DNA from 3 places in the Alcanivorax xiamenensis genome. Region 3 is predicted to be linked to each of the others. Evidence: predicted binding sites of a transcription regulator. Region 3 holds the regulator's gene; each other region holds the start of a gene.
What was found. Region 3 encodes PhoB, which activates phosphate uptake and scavenging genes when phosphate is short. Its sites were predicted from a motif close to TGTCATANNNNTGTCANA; they were not measured.
Positions count from the first base shown of each region.

Region 1: the regulator PhoB is predicted to act here: its motif matches at 5,520-5,537, upstream of A6D6_RS03545 (alkaline phosphatase).
Region 2: the regulator PhoB is predicted to act here: its motif matches at 1,860-1,877, upstream of A6D6_RS20190 (phosphatase PAP2 family protein).

Region 1 covers NZ_AQPF01000003.1:150,884-158,597, forward strand. Annotated here, with positions in the region: gene A6D6_RS03525 (alkaline phosphatase D family protein) at 1-1,389, shown strand, start outside; gene A6D6_RS03530 (hypothetical protein) at 1,478-1,732, shown strand; gene A6D6_RS03535 (hypothetical protein) at 1,745-2,443, opposite strand; gene A6D6_RS03540 (alkaline phosphatase) at 2,575-3,981, opposite strand; gene A6D6_RS03545 (alkaline phosphatase) at 4,008-5,465, opposite strand; gene A6D6_RS03550 (PhoX family protein) at 5,787-7,532, shown strand; gene A6D6_RS03555 (Aq_1262 family (lipo)protein) at 7,615-7,714, shown strand, end outside.
Region 2 covers NZ_AQPF01000066.1:4,964-12,677, reverse strand. Annotated here, with positions in the region: gene A6D6_RS20200 (peptidoglycan DD-metalloendopeptidase family protein) at 1-192, shown strand, start outside; gene A6D6_RS20195 (anhydro-N-acetylmuramic acid kinase) at 182-1,273, shown strand; gene A6D6_RS20190 (phosphatase PAP2 family protein) at 1,274-1,816, opposite strand; gene erpA (iron-sulfur cluster insertion protein ErpA) at 1,920-2,258, opposite strand; gene A6D6_RS20180 (bactofilin family protein) at 2,497-2,934, opposite strand; gene A6D6_RS20175 (DUF6776 family protein) at 3,001-3,738, opposite strand; gene A6D6_RS20170 (chloride channel protein) at 4,067-5,443, opposite strand; gene hemJ (protoporphyrinogen oxidase HemJ) at 5,889-6,314, shown strand; gene thiD (bifunctional hydroxymethylpyrimidine kinase/phosphomethylpyrimidine kinase) at 6,420-7,214, shown strand; gene thiE (thiamine phosphate synthase) at 7,211-7,714, shown strand, end outside.
Region 3 covers NZ_AQPF01000001.1:272,529-280,242, reverse strand. Annotated here, with positions in the region: gene A6D6_RS01270 (LysR family transcriptional regulator) at 1-607, shown strand, start outside; gene A6D6_RS01265 (DUF7822 domain-containing protein) at 583-1,161, opposite strand; gene A6D6_RS01260 (VOC family protein) at 1,252-1,668, opposite strand; gene A6D6_RS01255 (hypothetical protein) at 1,788-2,168, opposite strand; gene A6D6_RS01250 (NAD(P)/FAD-dependent oxidoreductase) at 2,198-3,346, opposite strand; gene rd (rubredoxin) at 3,400-3,564, opposite strand; gene A6D6_RS01240 (chorismate--pyruvate lyase family protein) at 3,811-4,332, shown strand; gene ubiA (4-hydroxybenzoate octaprenyltransferase) at 4,360-5,232, shown strand; gene phoB (phosphate regulon transcriptional regulator PhoB) at 5,370-6,074, shown strand; gene phoR (phosphate regulon sensor histidine kinase PhoR) at 6,151-7,461, shown strand; gene A6D6_RS01220 (SlyX family protein) at 7,560-7,714, opposite strand, start outside.

The DNA.
Region 1 (7,714 bases), on a different contig from region 3:
TACTATCGCTTCCACGCCGCCGGTGTCACCTCTCCCGTGGGCGTAACCCGCACCCTGCCGGAGGGCAATGTGGATCAGGTCACCTTCGCGGTGCTGTCCTGCTCCAACTATCCAGCGGGCTTTTTCCATGTCTACGCCGAGGCCGCCAAGGAAGAACAGCTGGATGCGGTGCTGCACCTTGGCGACTATCTCTATGAATATGCCACCGACGGCTACGACGGCGACAACGCCGAGGAGATGGGCCGCGCCCTGCCGAATAACAACGACCTGGAAATGATCAAGCTGGAGGACTACCGCCGCCGCTATGCGCTCTATCGCACCGACGCGGATCTGCAGGCCCTCCATGCCAAGACGCCGTTCATCGCCGTCTGGGATGATCACGAAATCGCCAACGACGCCTGGATGGAAGGCGCCGAGAACCACGACAGCACCGAAGGCGATTATCTGATGCGCAAGCAGTACGCCCTGCAGGCCTACTTCGAGTGGATGCCGATCCGGCCGTTCGACGACAACGATCGGGAAATCATCTACCGCAGCTTCCACTACGGCGACCTGGTCAGCCTGCACATGCTCGACACTCGCATCATCGGCCGGGACCAGCAGCTCAGCTACACCGACTTCCTGACCGAAACCGGCATCGACGCCGAGGCCTTCACCGCCGCGGCCACCGATCCCGAGCGGCATCTGCTTGGCACCACCCAATTGAACTGGCTCAGCGGGGCACTGGCGACTTCCAGCGCCACCTGGCAGGTGCTGGGCCAGCAAGTGCTGATGGGGCGCATGCTGATGCCGGCGGAAATGCTACAGGGGCTGCTGGCTCCGGGCCCCGAGCTGGTCGCTCTTATTGGTGAACTGACCACCCTGAAAGGACGCTATCTGCAAGGCGATCCAACGCTGACCGAAGAGGAAGTCGCCCGTCTGACCACCGTCCTGCCCTACAACCTGGACGCCTGGGACGGCTACATGGCGGAGCGCGAGATCCTGCTGCGAACGGCGAAGGATCTGAGCAAGAACCTGGTGGTACTGGCCGGCGATACCCACAATGCCTGGGCCAGCCATCTCACCGTTGGCAGTGGCGAGGACAAGCAGAGCGTCGGCGTGGAACTGGCCACCGCCTCGGTGTCCTCGCCGGGCCTGGAGTCCTATCTGCAGTTACCGGCGGAGGCAGTTCCCCAGGCGGAGCAGGCCATCACTCTGCTGGTGGATGACCTGCAGTACCTCAACGCCAGCCAGCGCGGTTATCTGCGAGTCACCTTCACCGCCGAGAAAGCCCGGGCGGACTGGCGTTTTGTCTCCACGGTGAAAAGCAGCGACTATCAGGTGGACGAGGCACGCGGGCATTCGATGACGGTGCAGGCAGGGAGTCCGGCTCTGACCCAGGCGGACTGAAAACAGCGGGGGATGGTGAACTTGCATACGCCGCCGAAGTGGCCCAATATCCGGGCCGCACGCTGAACCGAGCGATAACGTGGTCCCTATGCAAAAGAATCAAGCCACCCCCGCCCCTCATGCCTCCCGGGGCCGCCGCCTGCCCGTATTGGCACTGGCCCTGTTTCTGGCCTTGCAGGCGCCGGCCTATCTGCCGGCAACCGCGCAGGCCGAGGTACACCCGGAAATCCAGAAGGCTAACGAACAGAGAGCCCGAGCCGAGCGACGTCAGAAATTTCTGCTACTGTTTCCCGCCGCCGCCCTCGGCATCACCATCGCGCTGATCATCATCAAACGCCGCTGAGACCGCCGATGGTCAATCAAGCAGATCCGAGTAATCCCGGTTCCTGTACCCCTCCAGGGCGGTCCAGGGCAGAGGGTTGGGGTCAGTGATTTCCTCTGCTTCGATGGTGCGGCCGGACAAACCGTGCTCGTCCCGGGCTCGGATCGATACCGCGTAACGCCGCTCGGGGTTCCACACCAGGGTAATATACTGAGAGCCGCGCTGGATCTGGTAGGTTTCGACACCATTCTCAGCCACCGAGGATGGTTCCAGAGCAGACAAGGTGGCCGGGTCCAACAGCGCCCAGGTCTCCACCCAGTGGCCGTCGTAGCCCACGTTGCCGTAATACGGTGGCGCGATATCAATGAGGCGCTGTTCGTAACGGTCCACCAGTTTGACGTCGACGTTACCGTCGCCGTCCCTCTGGATCCACAATGGCGCCCCCACCACATCCGCATGCTTGTGGCCCAGACCGCCGTGGTGATGATCGTCATGGTCCCGTTGCGCCGCTTCCGGGACCTCCCGTTCCACCCACAAGGCGTTTTCCTGGCGATACAGCTTTTCCGCGTAGGACAATTCCTGCCGCACGCCATCCTTGCCCACCTGCCACTGGTGATACTCCACGCGCAGCGCGGAGGCGGCGTCCGCCCAGGCGGTCACCGGCCAGGCCAGGGACACCATCGTCCCCAGCAGGCTCAGCCGGGCCAGACGCCCGATTCTTTCAACAACCATTGTTCCACTACCCATTAAGAATGGCCGGGAGCAATTTTTAACGTTGCTCCGCGACGGCCCAAAGAGTGACCGCCACGGACGGCGGCCATAAAAAAGGGTGGCCGAAGGGCCACCCATGAATACCCGAAAACTCAGAGGCCCATGGCTTCGTGGATCAAGCCGAATACTTCCACGTTATCCAGGGTGCCTTTGAACAGATCGCTGCCGGCACCACCCGCGGTCAGACGAATATCACCACCGCCGTGGGTTTCACTGCCGGGTCCGCCCAGTTTCACGCCCACTTCCTGCAGGTAATCATCCCGCAGCACTTCGTCTTCGGTCAGCGTGGTCCGATCCGCCTCGCGGGGACCGCCACCATTACCGAACACCAGAGTGGTGAAGGGTTTGCCCTGAGCATCAAGCGCCAGCCCGCCGGTGCGGTATTCCTTCAGCAAACCGAGTACCGGGTTACCGATCTTGGAGTAGCCATTGAACGCCATGACGTGATCGTGATCCGCGGTAACGATGATCAGAGTATTTTCCAGATTCACCTTGCCCACCGCGGCGGCGATGGCTTCGTCGAACGCCAGCGTGTCCTCCAGTGCGCGCTTGGCGTTGGTGCCATGCAGGGCGTGATCGATACGACCGCCTTCCACCATCAGGAAATAACCGTCCTGATTGCGGGACAGGATATCGATGGCGGCACTGGTCATCTCCGCCAGACTCGGTTCATCCAGATCGTTATTGACCCGATCCAGCTCGTAGTTCAAGTCGCTGTTATTGAACAGCCCGAACAGCTTATCGGTGCTGGCCAGGTCGACACCTGCCAGCTCGGAGCCGCTGCTCACATAGGTGTAACCGCTGTCCTGCATTTCCAGAATCAGATCACGATCATCACTGCGGCGCCCTTCCGGAGCTGGCAGGAAGTGGCGGCGGCCGCCACCGAGAATCACATCGAGACCGTCAGTCCCCAGCGCGTTGTTATAACCGTCGCCGTCCGGCACCATTTGCGTGGCAATGGTATTCTCAGCATTGCGGTTGCAGATGTGGGCGTAGGTGGTGGCGGGCGTGGCATGAGTAATGCGCGTGGTGGTCACCACGCCAGTGCCGTAGCCCTTGGCTTTGAGGATCTCGAGCAGAGTTTCCGCCGCTTCGCCATTACCGGTTTCCGGGCACAGGCTGTCACCATTGTTCTGGTACGGATTACCATCGTCATCGTTGGGGTTGGCATCCGGCGTCATCGAAATCACTTCGTTCTTGGATTTCATACCGGTCATGTAGCTGGCCATGCCGGGAGCGCTGTCGGTGGTCTGAGCATCCTCGGAGTAGGTTTTGATACGCGCGGCGTAGCCCAGCTTTTCCATCGCCAGCTTATGGGTCTCCGGCACTTCCAGACCGGCCTTTTCACCAGCGTAGATGCGAGCGGCGGTCTGAGTAACCGGGCCCATGCCATCGCCGAGGAAGAAAATAATATTCTTGGCCTGAGCGGCGTTGACCGGCTGGGTCATCAGAGTGGCGGCACAGCAGATCAGTGCACCGCCAATAACGGAACGTTTCATGTTTCTCTCCTGCTTTAATTGGCGGTTCAATCCAGATCCAGAGCGGCCTTGATCTTGCCGAAGACTTCAGTGTTGTCGATGACACCGTGGAAAACGTCGGCCCCCATACCAACCGCCCCCAGGAATACGTCACCACCACCGTGGGTTTCACTGCTGAGCTGAATGACCGCTTCCTGCAGGTAGTCATCCGCGGCGGTTTGGGTCTCCGTCAACGCGACGCGGGTAGCGGGACGATTCGGGCCATTACCGAAACCGAGAATGGTGTAGGGGTTACCATCAACATCGGTGCGCGGCTCCCCTTTGTTCGGACCGTTGGCGTAGTTACGAACCATGCCCAGAACGCCCGCGTGGTCCTCGGTGGTCTTGCCGGTACGCTCGGCATAGCCATTGATCACCAGGGTGTGGTCATGGTCCGCGGTTACCACGATCAGCGTGTTTTCAAGCCCGGGATCGATCTCTTCCATTTTATCGAGCGCGGTTTTTACCGCGTTATCGAACGCAATACCGTCGGTCAGCGCGCGCTTGCCGCTGGTGGCATGAAGAGCATGGTCAATACGGCCGCCTTCCACCATCAGGAAGAAGCCATTGTCACGAGTACTGAGCATGTCGATGGCTTTACCGGTCATCTCGGCCAGGCTCGGCTCTTGCGTGGGAATACGATCCAGCTCATAGCTCATGTCGCTGCTGGTGAAGATGCCGAGCAGCTTCGCGGTATCGTCGGTCACGCCCATCAAAGCGTCGGTGCTGTCCACGTACTGATAGCCGGCGGTCCGCATTTCCTCAATCAGATTACGACCGTCGGTGCGACGACCACTCTGATCCGCGGGCAGGAAGTGACGACGGCCGCCACCGAGGACGACGTCAACGCCATCGCCAAGGGCGGCATTGAAGCCTTCTCCCCCCGGTACCATTTGCGCCGCGATGGTGTTTTCACCATTGCGATTACAGATATGGGCGTAGGTGGTTGCCGGAGTGGCGTGGGTAACCCGGGTGGTGGTAACCACGCCGGTGGCGAAGCCCTGCCCTTTCATCATTTCCAGCAGCGTTTCCACCGGAGCGCCATTACCTTGCTCACAGGTGCTGTTGCCGTCGGCATCCACGTACTGAGACCCGTCCGGTGCGTAGGCATTGGTTTCGGTGGTCATGGAGATGACTTCATTCTTCATCTTCACGCCGGTCATGTAAGCGGCCATGGAGGGCGCGCTGTCGGTCACCTGACCATCCGCGGAGTAGGTGCGAACGAAAGCGGTTTCCGGCAGCGTATCGATGGTGATACTGCCCGCCTCACCGGCTTCGAAGATGCGCATGGCGGTCAGCGTGGTGATACCCATGCCATCACCGAGGAAGAACAGCACGTTTTTCTTGGCGGCGGGCGGTGGCGCATCGTTATTGTCGCTGTCACTGCCGCAGCCAGTCAGCGTTACGGCGAGAGCGAGCCCCGCCATCTTGAGCATTTTCATCGGCACTTCCTGTCTCATCGTCATGTCTTCGAGCCCCACTGGGAGAGGGCCACCCCGGCATGGAGTATTCAAAATCTTTATGACAGTTTTGAGATACCCCCAGGAATGTGCCGCTAAATCGCGGACATCTTTCGCTAAATGTAACGATATAACGATACAAAGCCGAGTTACACCAATTCCAACCTGAGACCTCCTTTCCTCACCCCAACCAACGGTGACCGCTCCGTTGCCGGCACCTCCCATCATGGCGAAATATTTTCGTCATTTTTCTCTCATTAAAACGCCATTTCCCCGCCTCACCCTGATCGCCACCCCAATTCCAAACAATAGTAGACGGAGCTATTCATGTCTCTGAGGAACGACGCTTTTAAACTGGGCGCGCTGGCTGTTGCCATCTCCATGGCACTGACCGGTTGCGGAAGCGATAGTGATAACGACGGCAACCCTGACCCGCAGCCGCGGATGGAGCGGCTGACCCGTATCGCCACCCTGCCGCTGGGTTCGGAAGCCACCGGTCTGTTCATGAAAGAGGACGGTGAGGTCTTCACCAACATCCAGCATCCGTCCGATGCCAACGTCACCGTTGATGGCGAAGGGCACGTCTATAAACACGCCACCGTGGGACTGATCGAAGGGGCGGACATCCATGAGCACTTCGAGTCGATTTCCGTTCCGGAAACCGATGAAGAGAAACAAATCATGCGCGTGGCGGTAGGCCGCTACAACGTGTTGGGACAGCAAGGCCAGTCCTGGGCCGGCACCCCTGGCACCGGTCTGGGCGCCATCGAAGTAAACGACGGCACCGCCCTGATCCGTGTTTCCAATGACCCCGATTTCAACGGCTGGGTCCAAGTCAGCGAGGACGAAGGCTATCTGTTCACCAACTGGGAAGACCGTCCCGGCGGAATGAGCCGTCTGCACCTGATCCGCACCGCGGAAGGCCGTTGGGTGGTGCACGGTAACGATGCGTCCATGGTGGACTTCTCCGCCGTGCACGGCACCTGGGTTAACTGCTTCGGAACGGTTTCTCCCTGGAACACTCCGCTGACCTCCGAAGAGCTCTACTTTGACGAAACCGCGAGCTGGAACGCACCCGGCGAAGGCGGAGTGCAGGATCTGGCGGATTATCTGGCCGGCAAAGCCAATTCCGACTACACCGCTGCCTACCCGAACCCGTATAACTACGGCTACATCGTCGAAATCACCGATCCCACCGGCACCCCCACCCCGGTGAAGCACTTCACTCTGGGACGTTACTCCCATGAAAACGCCGTGGTGATGCCGGACCAGAAAACGGTGTACATGAGCGACGATGGCGGCGGTGTGATCATGTTCAAGTTCGTCGCCGACAACGCGGGCGACCTGAGCAGCGGCACCCTCTACGCCGCCAAGGTCACCTCCGACGCCATTCCCATGGACGCCGCCCAGGCCGGTTTCGATCTGGAGTGGGTTGAGCTGGCCCATGGCGGCAACGACCAGATCAAAGACTGGGTCGCCGATTACGACGACATCACCGCCGCCGACTACGTGGAAGGTGAGAACAGCTATATCAGCGATCAGCAGATCAACGACTGGGCGGAAAGCAAACTGAACCAGGACCTGGACGGCAGCGGTGACGTCGCCGCCAATCCGTTCGGCGACAACCGCGTGGCCTTCCTGGAGTCCCGTAAGGCGGCGGTAAAACTGGGCGCCACCGGCGAGTTCAACAAGATGGAAGGGATCAACATCAACCCGGCCCTGGCCAAGGCCAGCGTCGAGGGCGAGGGCCCTCAGGCCTACGTCTACGTGGCCATGTCCGACATCTCCGGCGCCATGCTGGACGAAGAAGGCGCCATTCAACTGACCAACGACGACGCCCGTTGCGGCGGCGTGTTCCGCATGCCTCTGGAAGCGGACTACAACGTATCCCGACTGGATATGGTGGAACTCGGCGGCCCCTATGATCCCACCGACGAAGCCAACACCTGCAGCGTGAATGGCCTGTCCGGCCCGGATAACGTGGCGGTCATGAATGACGGTCGCGTGCTGATCGGCGAAGACACCAACAAACACGAAAACAACATGGTCTGGCTGCTGGATCCGGAATCCTGATCGTCCCGGTTTCACCGTCCAAGGGGGGAGGAGCGCTCAGGCGCCCTCCCCCTTGTCGTCTCGCTGCAACAGGTTTATCCCGATGAAATACACCTTCGTGCCCTTGCTCGCCGGCCTGCTTCTGGCCGCCTGCGACCAGGCCGGCCAAGTGGAAAACCGCACGGTCGAGGCCGCCGGGAACG
Region 2 (7,714 bases), on a different contig from region 3:
ACCGGCCCGCACCTGCACTATGAGTTCCGCATTGACGGCACGCATCGCAACCCGCAAACCGTCCCTCTGCCCAAGGCACAGGGCGTCAGCCCGGGGAACAAGGAGCAGTACCTGACCCAGGTGCGTCGAATCAACTCGCAGATGACCCTGTTCGCCGGCGCCGCCACCCTGGCACGCAGCGATGTCCGGTGACGGGCTCTACATCGGTTTGATGACCGGCACCAGCGTCGATGGCATCGACGCTGTGCTGGCCCGCATCGGCAAGCGGGATTTCCAACTCCTCACCCACCAGGGCTTCCCCTTACCCGACACCTTGCGTGACGACATCCTGAGGCTGTGTCGCGGTGGCCCGGATGAGATCGATCAAGCCGGCCGCCTTCATCGGCGGCTCGGCGATGCCTATGCTCACGCCACGCGGGCCTTGCTGGCCCGGTCCGGTCACCAACCTGATCAAATCCACGCCGTCGGCTGTCATGGCCAGACAGTCCGCCATCGCCCCGGCGATCCGGGTTTCAGCGTTCAGCTCGGTTGCCCGGACACCCTCGCCGTCCACACCGGCATCCCGGTGGTGAGCAATTTCCGCAATAAAGACATGGTGCTCGGCGGCCAGGGAGCCCCCTTGGTTCCCCGCTTCCATCAGCAGCTGTTCGGGGCGGTGGCGCCACGGGTCGCGGTGGTCAACATCGGCGGCATGGCCAACGTCTCCCTGCTGGATGGAGGGGAATTGATTGGCGGCTTCGACACCGGCCCCGGCAATGTTCTGATGGACCTCTGGGTGCAACAGCACCAGGGCGAACCCTATGATCAATCCGGCGCCTGGGCGGCCGGCGGCACCCTCCTGCCGGATCTACTGAGCGCCCTGCTGGCCGACCCTTATTTTCAGCTACCTCCGCCCAAAAGCACCGGCCGTGAGCATTTCAACGAGGACTGGCTGCGGCGGCATTTGCCGGCGGACGCCAACGCTCAGCAGGTCCAAAGCACCCTGGCGGAGCTGACCGCCCGCAGCATCGCCGACGCCGTCGAGGATTTCGCGCCGCAACAGCTGCTGGTCTGCGGAGGGGGCGCTCACAACCAGCATTTACTGGCCCGCCTTTCCACGCTGCTTGGAATTCCAGTACGTTCCACCGAGGGTTTTGGTCTGCATCCGGACTGGGTGGAGGCCAGCGCCTTTGCCTGGCTGGCCTGGGCCAGAATCGAAGGGGAAACGGGAAATGCACCGTCCGTTACCGGAGCCAGCCGGGCCGCGGTGCTTGGCCAGCTCACACTCCCCTGATTACACGCTCCCGAGAATCCACAGCGCACTCAGCGTGGACGAGACGCCCAGAGTGGCGCCAGCGAGGATATCCGTCGGATAGTGCACGCCCAGCAGTACACGTGAAGCACCCACCATGAGAGCGAACAACACGGCCATGGGCGCCAGTGCCGGAAAGAAGACACAAATCAGGGTGGCCATCACGGAAGCCGCAGCAGTGTGCCCCGACGGGAAGCTGAATCGGTCCGCCGGTTTGATGAAGGCGTTAAGGGCTTCCACGCTGTCCGCCGGACGTGGGCGGCGAATCAGATTCTTCAGCAGCATGAACGCCGGCACCTCAATGACGTAGGCAATCGCCGCCGCCTGAGCGAACACCGTGCCGATGCCATCCAGCAAAGTCCAGACCAGAGCCACCAGCACCACATACAGGGGCCCATCGCCAAGACGGGAAACCAGGCGCGCCACCTTCGCCCAACGGGCGGCCCGGGGCTGTTTGGACAACCAGCACATGGCACGCACGTCGGCGGCGGTCATACGTTGGAAACTGGGTCGCTGAATCATCATGCCTCCAGCATCCATGCCCGTGGAGACAATGATTTGACTGTTTGGTGACGGTTTTATGACGATCCGCCAAGAGTGTCTCGCACGGCGATTGCCCTTGGGAGATTTACACAGAGAAGGACGAACCGCAACCGCAAGTGGTGGCCGCATTGGGATTATTGACCACGAACCGGGAACCCATCAGCCCCTGCTCATAGTCCACCTCGGAGCCATCCAGATACTGGATACTCATGGCGTCCACCAGCAGGGTCACGCCCTCCCGGTCCACCGAGGTGTCGTCGTCGTTAACCTGCTCATCGAAAGTAAAACCGTAGGAGAATCCCGCACAACCGCCGCCAGTGATGTACACCCGCAGCTTCAGATTGGGATTGCCTTCGTCATCACGCAGCTCCTGGACTTTCTGAGCCGCGCGTTCGGTCAGGGTAATAGGTGCGGATTCGCTCATCATGATCACTTCATATCCAGGGCGAGCATGGTCCAATACCTGAGTGTTTTAGTCAAGAATAGCAAGCCCCCCCCCCCCCTTCGTCACCCGTCACACCGGAATCGTTCCGACGCCCCCGGATCAATACACCCGAGGGCCAACACGGAAACCACCAGTCCGCTCCATCGCTGACAGCGACTGCGCTCTCGCCAGGAATCTCGCCACTCGACACGCGTCAGACCGCGACAGGCCCGATGGCTCAGACGGTTTCCGCCGGATCCGCCTCGACCTGCTTTCCGGCTTTTTGCCCGGGAGCCGGCAGATTCCGCCGTTCCTCGTCCATACGCACCAGCTTACCGTTAACCCGGGCTCCCATCACCATTTCCAGCATGATGTAGTAGACGTTGCCGTCCACCGACGCCTTGCTGGCCAGTTCCAGATGCTCGGCGGCGCTGACGTCGCCCTCCACCCTGCCATTGATGGTGACCCGTGGCACCTGTATCTCGCCACGCACCACTCCGGTCTCCCCGATGATCAGTTGTCCGCCGTCATCACCGGCACGAATATTCCCTTCCACTTCCCCCTGAATATGCAGGCCACCGGTGAATTCCACATCCCCCAAGATGCGGGCACTAGCGGCGATCAGGGTGTGGTCGCGAAAGCCTTGACTATTGCCTTTCTTGTCTCGACCCAACACCGTTGTCTCCTGATGATTATCGTTTTGCCGGGGCGCATCGGAACACGTCCCACTCCCCCAGGAACCTTACCAAGGCAGTCGCTGTTCCGACTGCGCGGTCCTTCGCCCGGATGCCGTGGCGGTCACCTCCAGAGATGACACCTGCAGTTCCGCGGGCACCGTTACGATACCCGAAAGCTCCTGGAAATACCGGAACTGAAACCTGTCCTCGCTGTGCTCTTCCAGGTAATCAGCCGCATCGGCGGTGAACGCTTCGCCTTCGCGGCTGCCGCGCAGGGTGAAACTGACGCGGCCGGACAAAGCATCACGGTTTTCCCCGGTCTGTACCAGCACCAGGCGATAACGCACCCGCCGCTCACCCTCCGCGGGGCTCAGTTCCAGTTTTTGCACCACCAACCCGTGATCTTCATCGCTGGGGGACATCACATTCTTGTAGAACGAGACCGCCTGTTCCAATTCCGCCTGCTGATCCCGCAAGCCCCGGATCTCCTGGCGCAATTGCTCCCGCGCCTGCTCCCCCACCTGAGCTTCGGTACGGTACACCGCCAGTTCCTTCCGGGCCTGATCCAACTCCTGTTTGACCTGGTGCAAAGAGCGCCGGGCGGGACCGTCATCCTCGCCTTCGCGAGTGTCGCCGGCGATCACCGACAGCCCCGGCACACCGTACCACCAGACCAAAGCGCCGCCACCCACCAGACACACCAGGCACAGTAACGATACCGCCAGGCCCGCCAGCAAACGCCGCCGCCGCTGGGTGGAGGGGCTGACCGGTACCAGCACCACATCGTCCAATCGGTTCTTCACGCCCCACTTCGCCATCAGGACCACAACCCGCTATCGCCATTAGCGATGCGTGCCCCGTGCTTGTTTGCCGTTTCGGCCAAGGCCATAGAATGCTCCAAAATAGATAATTCCCCCGAGCTCCTGACCGTTCAGGCCACCGGAACGGGAAAATAATAGGCAGGGCCATCCGGCCCGGCAACTCAGAGTCTGTTTAAGATCTGTTGCCGCCAGCCCATGCGGAATGAGAACTGCGTACAGTCGGGATCGCGACCCAACGACACGCTACCCCGGGTACTACCGGGTAAACAGGAACCTCCGGCGCGTCGGCGAATAGAGCCTGAACAGGCCCTCAGACCGCCTTGTCCTCACTCGCGGGACGCCTCCCCTCCGCCGCCATCCCCGCACCGTTGGCCATGCGTTCCGCCAGGGAATCGTATAATGGACGCGACCATACCAGCTTCGACACCGCGGCGGACAAAAACGCGCCCACCATCAGAGACAACAGCAGATCATGTCGGTTACCGGTCAGTTCCATAACAATCACAAAGGAAGTGATTGGCCGCTGAATCACGCCGGCCAGAAACGCCGCCATCGCCACCACGGTAATGCCGACCACCGAGGCCTCCGGGAACCAGCCGCTCACGGCGCTGCCAATGCCGGCGCCAGCCGCCAGGCTGGGCGAGAACAAGCCTCCGGGGAGCCCGGTGAAATAGGACACCAGAGTCGCGCCCATTTTCGCCAGCGGGAAGGACCAGTCGCCAATATGCTCCCCATCCAGCAGGCTGCGCGCCTCTTCGTACCCGCTGCCATAGGTGGCGCCTCCGGTAAGCAGCCCCAGAGCCACCAACACCACGCCGCAGAGGAATACTACCCGATACGGATGTCTGACGGCGTGCGGTGTCAGCCAGCGACTGCCGCTGATCAGCAAACGACTGAACAAACCGCCCAGCAAGCCGCAAATCAGCGCCACCACGCCAATGGCCAGCCAGTTGGCGGTCAGTTCCAGATCGCCCTGGGGATGGCCAAAGTAGCTGTAATGGCCGTTGATCATCAGCACCACCACCCCCGAGAGAATGATGGCCAGAATCAGGGTACCGCTGGTGCGCTGCTCGAAGGAGCCGGACAGCTCCTCAATGGCGAACACGATCCCGGCCAACGGAGCGTTGAACGCCGCCGATACCCCGGCCGCGCCGCCGGCGACGATCAGAGCGTTATCCACGTATTTTTGTTGCAGCCGCCCCACCTGGCCCACCGAATACATCATCGCGGCGCCGATTTGCACACTCGGGCCTTCGCGGCCGATGCTGGCGCCACACAGCACCCCGAGCACGGTGAGAACGAACTTCAGCGCGATCACCCGCAGCGACAGGAAGGTGGGGCGCAACCAATGGTAGCGTTGCTTGAGCACCACCAATACCTGAGGAATCCCGCTACCTTGGGCTTCCGGCCCCATGCGGCGCATCAGCCAGATGATCACCATCATCCCCAGCGGGGTCATGGCGACAGGAATGTAAGGCGAATAAGCGTGAATGCGATTGAAGGTTTCCGCAGCCAGTTCCACCGCCCAGGCGAACCCCACCACCAGCAACCCCACCAGCAGAGCACCGATCCAGAACACGGCGCGCAGCTTCCAGTCCTGAATGGTGCCCAATTGCCTGCGCGTAAGGCGCCGCGTGCGAAAGAAGTAATAACGTAACAGCCGGCCGGAACGCGGTCTTCTCTTCACTAGACTCCCCGAGCAGAAAAGCACACCCCGGCCAGCCCTCCGCCAACCCGGACGTGATTATTGGGAGCCTGCTCATGATCTTTACACCACCGCGTTGCTGCTGGAAAAGGCGCCAGGCAAGGCGTGGGGACTGCAGGCTCTGGTGGTTCCAAAATCAAAGTCCGTAACGCAGCATGGCGCCTTTTCCAGCGCAACCCGAAGGGACGGGCGCCCCTTGTGCCCTCCGGGTATTTTGCCGCCAGCCCGCGATTACGCCTGTTTATGTAGATTGACTACACCGCACAATCGGAATCACGACCTGACGACACTGTCCACCAGGTGAGAAGGGAGCACCGGCGCGGTGGCGTAAAGATCATGAGCAGGCTCCATTAAAAAGCCGTTATAGTGTACGCCCGGAAGCCCGGTACAGCCACTGGGCTGCTTCCGCTACAAGGAGCCCCGCCCCATGTTTTTGTGGCTGAAAGCCTTTCATTTGATTGCGGTTATATGCTGGTTCGCTGGTATTTTTTACCTTCCACGCCTGTTCGTGTATCACGCCATGGCCGAGGATCAGGTCAGTCGCGAGCGTTTCAAGATCATGGAGCGCAAGCTTTACCGGGGCATCATGAACCCGAGCATGATCGTCACCGTGGTGCTGGGCCTGTGGATGCTGATCAGCCATTGGGACCTGTACAAAACCCAGGGCTGGATGCACGCCAAGCTGGCCCTGGTGGTGCTGTTGATCGGCTACCATCATATGTGTCTGGCGCATCTGAAACGGTTCGCCGCCGACGCCAATACCAAAAGCCATCGGTTCTTTCGTGTGTTCAACGAAGTACCGGTACTGCTGCTGATCGGCATCGTGATTCTGGTGGTGGTGAAACCGTTCTGATCACGGCCCTTGACGCCATTGCTTGAACGCCCGACGCTAGCCTTATCACGTCCGCGCCCCGCGCGACGTGCCACTTTTCGCCCTTCGGCTTTCGACGACGACACCATGAAACCCAATATTCTTGTTATCGCCGGACACGACCCATCCGGCGGCGCCGGCATTCACGCCGATATCGAGGCAATCCATGATCTGGGCGGGCTGACCAGCACTCTGATCACCGCCCTGACCGTGCAGAACAGCCAGCACGTGCTGGGTTTCCAACTGACGGATATTGATCTGTTGGAGCGTCAGGCGGACGCCCTGCTCGCCGATTACGACTTCCAGGCGGTGAAGATCGGCATGACCGGATCCTTGGCCACGGTCCACTTCATCGCCCGCCTGCTGGCACGTTTGCCCGGTGTGCCGGTGATTCTGGACCCGGTCCTGGCGGCGGAAAGCGGCGGCAGCCTGACCAGGGAATCACTTGGCGACGCCATGATCAGCGAGTTGGCGCCGTTGTGCGAACTGCTCACCCCCAACCTGCCCGAGGCCCGGCTGCTGGCCGGGGAGGACGGCGAGCCTGACCCGGCGGGGGGGCAAAGCGCGGCCCGTTGCGGCCAGCGCCTGTGCCGGAGTGGCGCCAAAGCGGTGCTGATCACCGGCACCCATGACGATACCGATCAGGTCAGCAATCATCTGTTCCTGGACAGCGGCGAGACACAAAGCTGGCACTGGCGGCGCCTGCCCCATGTTTACCATGGTTCCGGCTGCACCCTGGCGTCCTCCATTGCCTGCCTGCGCGGCCAGGGCATGCCACTGGAACAAGCGGTGGCGGAGGGACAGGCTCATGTGGATCAATATCTGCGCGCCGCCTGGCGGCCGGGCCAGGGCCAGCACGTTCCGGACCGGAGGACGCCATGACATCCCGCTTGCACGGCCTCTACGCCATCACCGACCCGATGCTGATCCCGGACCAGCGCCTGCTGCCCGCGGCCCGGGCCGCTCTGCGCGGCGGCGCCCGGCTGCTGCAGTACCGCGACAAACCCGCCAGCGCCATGCAACGACTGGAGCGGGCCGGCCGCCTGGCGGAACTGTGCCACCAATACGACGCACTGTTCATCGTCAATGATGACCCGGCTCTGGCCCAGGCGGTCAATGCCGACGGCGTACATATGGGACAAAGTGACGGTGCCGTACCCGCCGCCCGCGCCTTGCTTGGCGCCGACAAAATCATCGGCGTCTCCTGCCACGGCGATCTGGCACTGGCCGCCAAAGGCGCCGCCGAGGGCGCGGATTATCTGGCGCTGGGGCGCTTCTATCCGTCCCACACCAAGCCCAAGGCACCGCCGGTGACGCTGGATACCCTGCGGCAAGCCCGTGACCGCTTTACTCAACCGCTGGTTGCCATCGGCGGCATCACC
Region 3 (7,714 bases):
TCAGGGGACGGTATCAGGACTGGTACGGCTGACTTCGGTGGCCTGGATCGTGGAGGCGCTGTTAGCGCCACGGCTGATTGATCTGCATCGACGTCACCCGGCGCTGACCCTGGAACTGGCGGCGTCCAATACCACCGTCAGCCTGTCCCGCCGGGACGCGGATCTGGCGCTGCGTCTGGCCCGTCCCCGGGAAGAGCATCTGGTGGCCCGGCGTCTGGGCGCCCTCGGGCTGACGCTGGCCACCTCGGTGCAGCAGGGCTCCGCCCAGGGCTGGATCGCCTACCATCGCGGCTGGGACGATCTGCCAGAGATCCAGGCCATGGCCGGCGTATTCCGGGATCCGCCGGTGGCGCGTATTGCCGGTCTCACCGGTATTCAGGCGGCTGTGCGTTCGGGGTTGGGCATGGCGATGCTGCCGGATCCAATGATCGACGCCGACCTCGGCCTGGTGGCGGCAGAGCCAACCATAAGGGTGAGCCGGCCCCTGTGGGTGGTACTGCACGAGGATTTGCGTGAACGCCCGGCGATCCGGGCCTGCCTGGACTGGCTGGAAGAGGTGGTACGGGACGCCGGCTGGACTGATCAGTCCTCGCTGAAATCGAAGTAGAGCACGTTGGACCAGTTGCCCAGCCCCAGTTCGCGCACCGGCGCGATCGGGTCCGCCGGTTTCAATCCGAGCATGCGCGCCAGCGGTCCGGGTGCCGACGGTTTAACCTGACTGAGATGACGCAGGGTGCGTTCCATTTCCTCGTCCAGATCCGCCAGCCCCGCCAGCAGCTCCCGGCTTTCCTCGGCCAACGGCTGGTCCGCCATATCCAATATCTCGGCCGCTTCCAGCACTACATGGTCAGCACGGTTTTCCGGCGCCAAAAGAAACGCTTTGGTCTCTTCCACCAGGGCCTCGGCCTCGGGCCAGTCGATACGCGCCAGGAACTCACACAGCCGCGTTACGCCCTTGTCGTAATCCCCCGCCAGCGCCAGATCGTCATCCAGTTCCCAGATCATCGAGGGGCACATCACGGTATCCACGGACACCAGCAGCCGGTAGCTGAGCGGAATCGCATAGCCCCACTCGGACAATCCCCGGACCACCGGCTTGGGGTGATCCGGCGCCCGGGCGGGGATCCGGTCGGTCGCGTAGAGATAGCTTCTATTCGCCATGAGGTGCCGCCCGCGCTGCTTTGGAATGAGCCGCTTATGGTGACCTTGTCACACAGCGCCGACAAGAGAGGCCCGTTTACCGGAATGTCCTTATTCTTCCCAATCCGGGTTCCAGGCGACTTCCCAGAGGTGGCCATCCGGGTCCTGGAAGTAGCCGCAATAACCGCCCCAGAACGCTTTTTCCGCGGCCTTGGTCACGTGAGCGCCGGCCTTCTCGGCCTGCCGCATCACCTCGTCCACTTCCTCCGGCGAGCCCACATTATGGGCCAGAGTAAACCCTCCGGCCGAGGCGGGCACCAACGGGACACCCGCCCCTCTGGCCAGGGCCGGGCGGGGATACAGCGCTAGCACCAGACCACCGTCGAGATGGAAAAACACCACCGCGCCATCCTCGAATTCCGTGCCAACGATGCCTTCCGTGGGCAAACCGAGGCCATCGCGATAAAACGTCAGGGAACGATCCAGGTCATCCACGCCCAGGGTGATGACTTTGATGCTTGGTTTCACGGGTCTTCTCCCAGATGCCGGAACAGGAACCAACGAGCCTAACCCGCCGCCAGGCCCGTGGTCTTGAATAAATCGGACACGATCCGCGCCGACGGGGACACTGGGTGTTATTCAGGGAATCAGCGCTTCTTTTTCCCGGGCATGATGAATTTCATCAGGGTCATGAACCACATCAATTGGCCGGGGTCGCCTTCCACCTTGATGTCGCCGCCCTGCATGCCTTCCATGAACACCATCTGGCTCTTACCGGAAGCACGCAGGGTGCGGAACGCGTAATCCGCATCGCGGAAATTCAGGGTCATGGTGGGGGCGCCATGCAACCCGGCGCCGTGCTTTACGCCTTGCGGCGTGAAGTGATACCAGCGGGCCACCCGGCCATCAAAGGTGCGCCATTGCATCAGCACATCGCGGTGCTCCAATTGCTGGCGGAAACCCTCGTTGTGGCGACCCAGCCAGCGCAGGCGCCAGCCGAGCAGCATCAATACGAAACGAAACTTCATTATGCGCTCCCGGCCGGCGGCCGGCCCGGTCAGGGCATCAGGGCCGGCAGCTCCTTGTTGAGTTTGAGCTTTTCCTTCACCGCGTCACCGGTGAGGGCGTAACCCAGCAATGTGCCATCGGTGCCGCGAAACAGGGCGGTCACATTGTTTTCTTGCTCCGTCACTTCCCATTCGCCCTCGTGGTCCGCCGGCGGCGGACAGACCACCACCGGGCAGGCCGGGGTCTTGATGGTCACCGGCATGACGCCGTAACTCACCGCGGTCTCCTCACCGGCCAGGGTCTTGGCCAAGGCACGAGCGCCGGCCATCAGCGGTAGTACATAGGGCAGCACATGGCCTTCCACTTCCGCGCAATCGCCCAAGGCGTAGATGTCCTCGGCGCTGGTGCGCAGGGTGCGGTCGGTGAGGATGCCCCGGTTGGTGCGCAGACCGGCTTCCTTGGCCATATCGATGCGCGGACGCAAGCCAATCGCGGACAGCACCGCTTCGGATTCCACTCGGGTGCCGTCGGACAATTCGGTGATCAGGGTGTCGTCATCGCCGTGGTGTACCGCCTGCGCCAGCGGACCGAAATGGAACCGCACTCCCAGGGTCTCAAGCCCCCGGCCCACCGCCTCGGAAGCGGCTTGCGGCAACAGCAGCGGCAAGCAACGTCCCATCGGTTCCACCAGGGCCACTTCAAAGCCGCCGTTGCTCAGATCGTTGGCGAATTCGCAGCCGATCAGGCCACCACCGAGAATCGTCACGCGACGCTTGCCTTGCAGGGCTTCGCGGAAGCGGCCGTAGTCCATCAGGTCGTTGACCGAGAACACCTCGCCCACGGCGTCGCCTTCCAGCGGCGGCGTCCAGGTATCCGCGCCCAGCGCCAGCACCAGTTTGCTGTAATCCAGGTGATCGTCCGGCAGCAGCACCCGATGCCCGTCGACGTCGATCCCGGCGACATGAACGTGGGTCCGCACCGTGACATTGAACTGCTCGGCAACCTGTTCCGGCGAGGCCATGGCCAGTTCATCGGCGGTTTTTTCCTTGGTGAAACCGGTGGAAAGCATCGGCTTGGAATAACTGCGGCCGTCGTCGGCGGTCAGCACCACCAGTGGCGTTTCCTTGTCCAGCTTGCGGAATTCCTTGACCACGTTGAATCCGGCCAGACCGGATCCGATCACTACGATGGGCTTCATTGGCGCTCCTTATGTGGTGCCAGGGTGGTGCCAGGGACGGGAATGGCGGTCGCTCAGATTTCCACCATTTCGAAATCTTCCTTACCGACGCCGCAGTCCGGACATACCCAATCGTCGGGGATGTCTTCCCACTTGGTGCCGGGCTCGATGCCCTCCTCGGGGAGCCCTTCCGCCTCGTCATAGATGAAGCCGCACACCACACATTCCCATTTCTTCATGTCATACCTCGTTGATCAGTATCCCGGACAGCGCCAGGGGCCGGAAACCAGGGGCCCGCTAACGTAGCCACGCCGTCCTGAAAAATCAATGACATCAACGGATGTCACCATGGCGGCGGGGCCGATAACCTCACCACCACCACCCCCATCCTGGCGGCGACCCTGCCAGATTCGTGCCGCTCTCTTGCTCCCCGCGCCGCCTTGCGCCATAGTCCACGCCGCCGGTCGAGAGCGGAGTGTCACACTATGCCAAATTCACCTCTGGACGCCGACCCGAAATGGCGCCCACTGGATCGTCTTACCGTCCCACCGCTCATCCGCGACTGGCTCGGTGATCCCGGTTCCCTGACCGTCCGTCTGCGCCGCCACGGCGCTTTTCATGTGGAACACACCCGCTCCCTGGTGGCGGTCCCCGCCACTTATGAACGCGAACAATTGCACCAGAGTGGACGCCGCATCGCGCTGATCCGGGAAGTCACCCTGATGCTGCGCGGCACTCCGGTGGTGGAAGCCCGCAGCGTCCTGCCGCTGCTCAGTCTGCGCTGGGCCAACCGCAATCTGGCGCATATGGGTGGCCGTTCGCTGGGCAGTGAGTTATACCGTTATCCCGAGGCGCATCGGGATCAGGTGTGGGTCCGTCATGGCCTGTCGCCAGCCGGCCGCGGGCCCTGCTGGGGGCGCCAGACCCGTTTCGTCAAAAGGGGACGACCGTTACTGGTGGCGGAATACTTTCTGCCCGCGCTCTGGCCCCTGGTCGGAGAACAATAGGTCGGGGAACAGATAGAAGGAACAATCATGCTGGCTTTCGTGGAACACCGTTATCCGTCGCTGTGGCCCTGGATTCAGCTCATGCGTCTGGATCGACCGATCGGCAGCATGCTGCTGATGTGGCCCACGCTGTGGGCACTGTGGATCGCTGCTGACGGCACGCCGAGTCTGAAGAACATCGCCATCTTCGTGCTCGGGGTGTTCGTGATGCGAGCGGCCGGCTGCGTGATCAATGACTTCGCCGACCGTGATTTCGATGGTTCGGTGGAGCGCACCCGGGGTCGTCCGCTGGCCACCGGCGCCCTGAGCGCCAAACAGGCCCTGGGATTGTTCGTGGGCTTGCTGTTCATCGCCCTGATCCTGGTGTTATTCCTCAACCGCTTCACCTTCTGGCTGGCGTTCGGCGGGCTCGGACTGGCCATTCTTTATCCATTCACCAAGCGCTTCACCAATCTGCCCCAGGTGGTGCTGGGCGCTGCCTTCAGTTGGGCCATTCCCATGGCGTTCGGTGCCGAAACCGCCAGCGTGCCGCCGATCGCCTGGCTGCTGTTCATCATCAATCTGCTGTGGACAGTGGCCTACGATACGGAATACGCCATGTGCGACCGCGAGGACGACCTCAAGATCGGAATCAAAAGCACCGCCATTCTGTTCGGGGATCTGGACAAGGTGATCATCGGCATTCTCCAGGGCCTGGTTCTGGCCGGACTGGTGCTGGTGGGGCTGCGCCTGGGCTTCGGCCTGCCCTGGTATCTGGGCCTGCTGGGCGCCCTTGCCCTGTTCGTTCATCAGCAATGGCGTATCCGCTATCGGGAGCGCTGGCCCTGTTTTCACGCCTTTCTCAACAACCATTGGGTGGGTGCCTGCGTGTTCGTCGGCCTGTTTCTGCAATATTTGTGACCCCCGCGAGAACGCCGCCGCATGGCGCAATGCCGTAAGCGGCGGCGAAAAGGTTGGCAAATCTGTCATCAAGATGTCATAAAAAAGCCATCTAATGAGGCTCCCCACATCCGGGCGGGAAAGCGGAAGACCGAACTATGTCAAAAAATCGCATCCTCATTGTCGATGACGAGCCGGCCATCCGGGAGATGGTGTCCGTGGCTCTCGAACTGGCCGATTTCGACGTGCTCGAAGCCGAAAGCGCCCAGCAGGCCCACGAACGCATCGTTGACGAACGGCCGGACCTGGTCTTGCTGGACTGGATGCTGCCCTCGATAAGCGGTATCGAACTGGCTCGTCGCCTGAAACGGGACGACAACACCAGCGAAGTGCCAATCATCATGCTCACCGCCAAAAGTGAGGAAGATAACAAGATCCAGGGACTGGACGTGGGCGCCGACGATTACGTCACCAAGCCCTTCTCCACCCGCGAACTGATCGCGCGTATCCGGGCGGTACTGCGCCGCTCCTCCGCCGCCGCCGGTGAGAAGGAAATCGACGTCCAGGGCCTGTGTCTGGATCCGGTCAGCCATCGCATCAGCGCCCACGGCACCCCCGTGGACATGGGCCCCACCGAATACCGCCTGCTTGAGTTCTTCATGAGCCATCAGGAACGGGCCTATTCCCGAACCCAGTTGCTGGATCAGGTCTGGGGCGCCAATGTGTACGTGGAGGACCGTACCATTGATGTGCACATTCGCCGGCTGCGCAAAGCCTTGGCACCCCATGGCTTTGATGGTTTCATTCAGACCGTGCGGGGCACTGGTTATCGCTTTTCGGTAAAATCCGCCCAGGTGTCCTGATACGGCCCTGGCACGGATCGCGCCGGCTGGAACGGGCCTCTCCCTCCGCCACGGCCCAGAGAGGAAGCAACGGCCAATGAAAAGCAGTCTGGCCAAGGAAGTAAACCGCATCATTGTTCTGATCGCGCTGTCGCTGGTGGCGGCCTTGGCGGTACAGAACGTCTGGCCCCTGGTGGTGGGCCTGCTCGGCTACATCATCTGGAGCACCCGCCAGCTGTTTGCCCTCTACACCTGGCTGATCCGCGAAGAGCATACCGAACCGCCGGACAGCGTCGGGCTGTGGGGCGAGTTCTATACCCGGCTGGAACACCTGTTTCAGCAGGAGAGGCGCGCGCAGGAGAACCTGCAGGGCATCATTCTTCGCGCCCAGCAATCGGTGAATGCGCTGGAAGACGCGGTGGTGCTGATCGACAGCCATGGTTACCTGGAATACTGGAATCACGCCGCGCACCGGCTGATGGGCCTGAACGAGGAAAAGGATCTCGGCCAGCCGCTCACCAACCTGATCCGCCACCCCCGCTTCACCGAATACCTGTCCCGGGGCGATTTTCGTGAACCGCTGGAAATCCCCGGGCCGGTGGACGACAACCGTATCCTGCAATTCCGTATCACCGAGTTCGGCGTCGGTGATCAGTTGATCCTGGCCCGCGATGTCACCCGGTTGCATCACCTGGAAGAGATGCGAAAGGATTTCGTCGCCAACGTCAGCCATGAGCTGAAAACGCCGCTGACCGTACTCAAGGGCTATCTGGAAACACTGCAGGACACCGTGCCGGAAGAACAAACCCGGTTACGCCGGGCGCTGTCACAAATGGCCAACCAGTCCCAACGCATGGAAGCCCTGGTGCATGACTTGCTGCTGCTGTCGCGGCTGGAAAGCACCAATACCGACAATACTCACCAGGCGGTAACCGTGCATGGCATGCTCAAGCGCATGCGCGAGAGCGCCCTGGCACTGGCGCCGGACAAGCATCATGAGATTGTTCTGGAAGTACCGGAGACCGCCCGGCTGGTGGCCAACCCGGCGGAACTGGAAAGCGCCTTCGGCAATCTGATCACCAACGCGGTGAAGTACACGCCGGAAGGCGGCCATATCCTGATCCGCTGGTGGCAGGACGACAAAGGCGCCCATTTTTCCGTCTCCGACGACGGCATCGGTATCGACCCGAAACACATTCCGCGCCTGACCGAGCGCTTCTACCGGCCCGACAACAGCCGGGTGACACAGACCGGCGGTACCGGCCTGGGGCTGGCCATCGTCAAGCATGTGCTAATCCGTCATGGGGCAAGGCTGGAGATTCGCAGCGAACTGGGCAAGGGCAGCGTCTTTACCTGCCATTTCCCGCAGGAGCGGCTGGTGAGCAAACCCACCGCGTTGGCGCAATAGCGCCCAAGTTGAAACCGTTCGCTGCCAAGGCAGCTTCCCACAACGGGAGCTACGAAGCCGCTGTGGGAAGCTGCCTTGGCAGCGAATGCCTTATCACCTCAATAATGCGGCGGCGGCGCGTCCTGGATGCGCAGGGCGGTGAGCTCCTCGTTCAGTTCCACCACCCGCTCCACCAGACGCTGGCACACCTTTTCCAGCTCATCCAGGGAACGCTGCTGACCGCTGACAATGCGGTTCAACTCATTCACCAGAT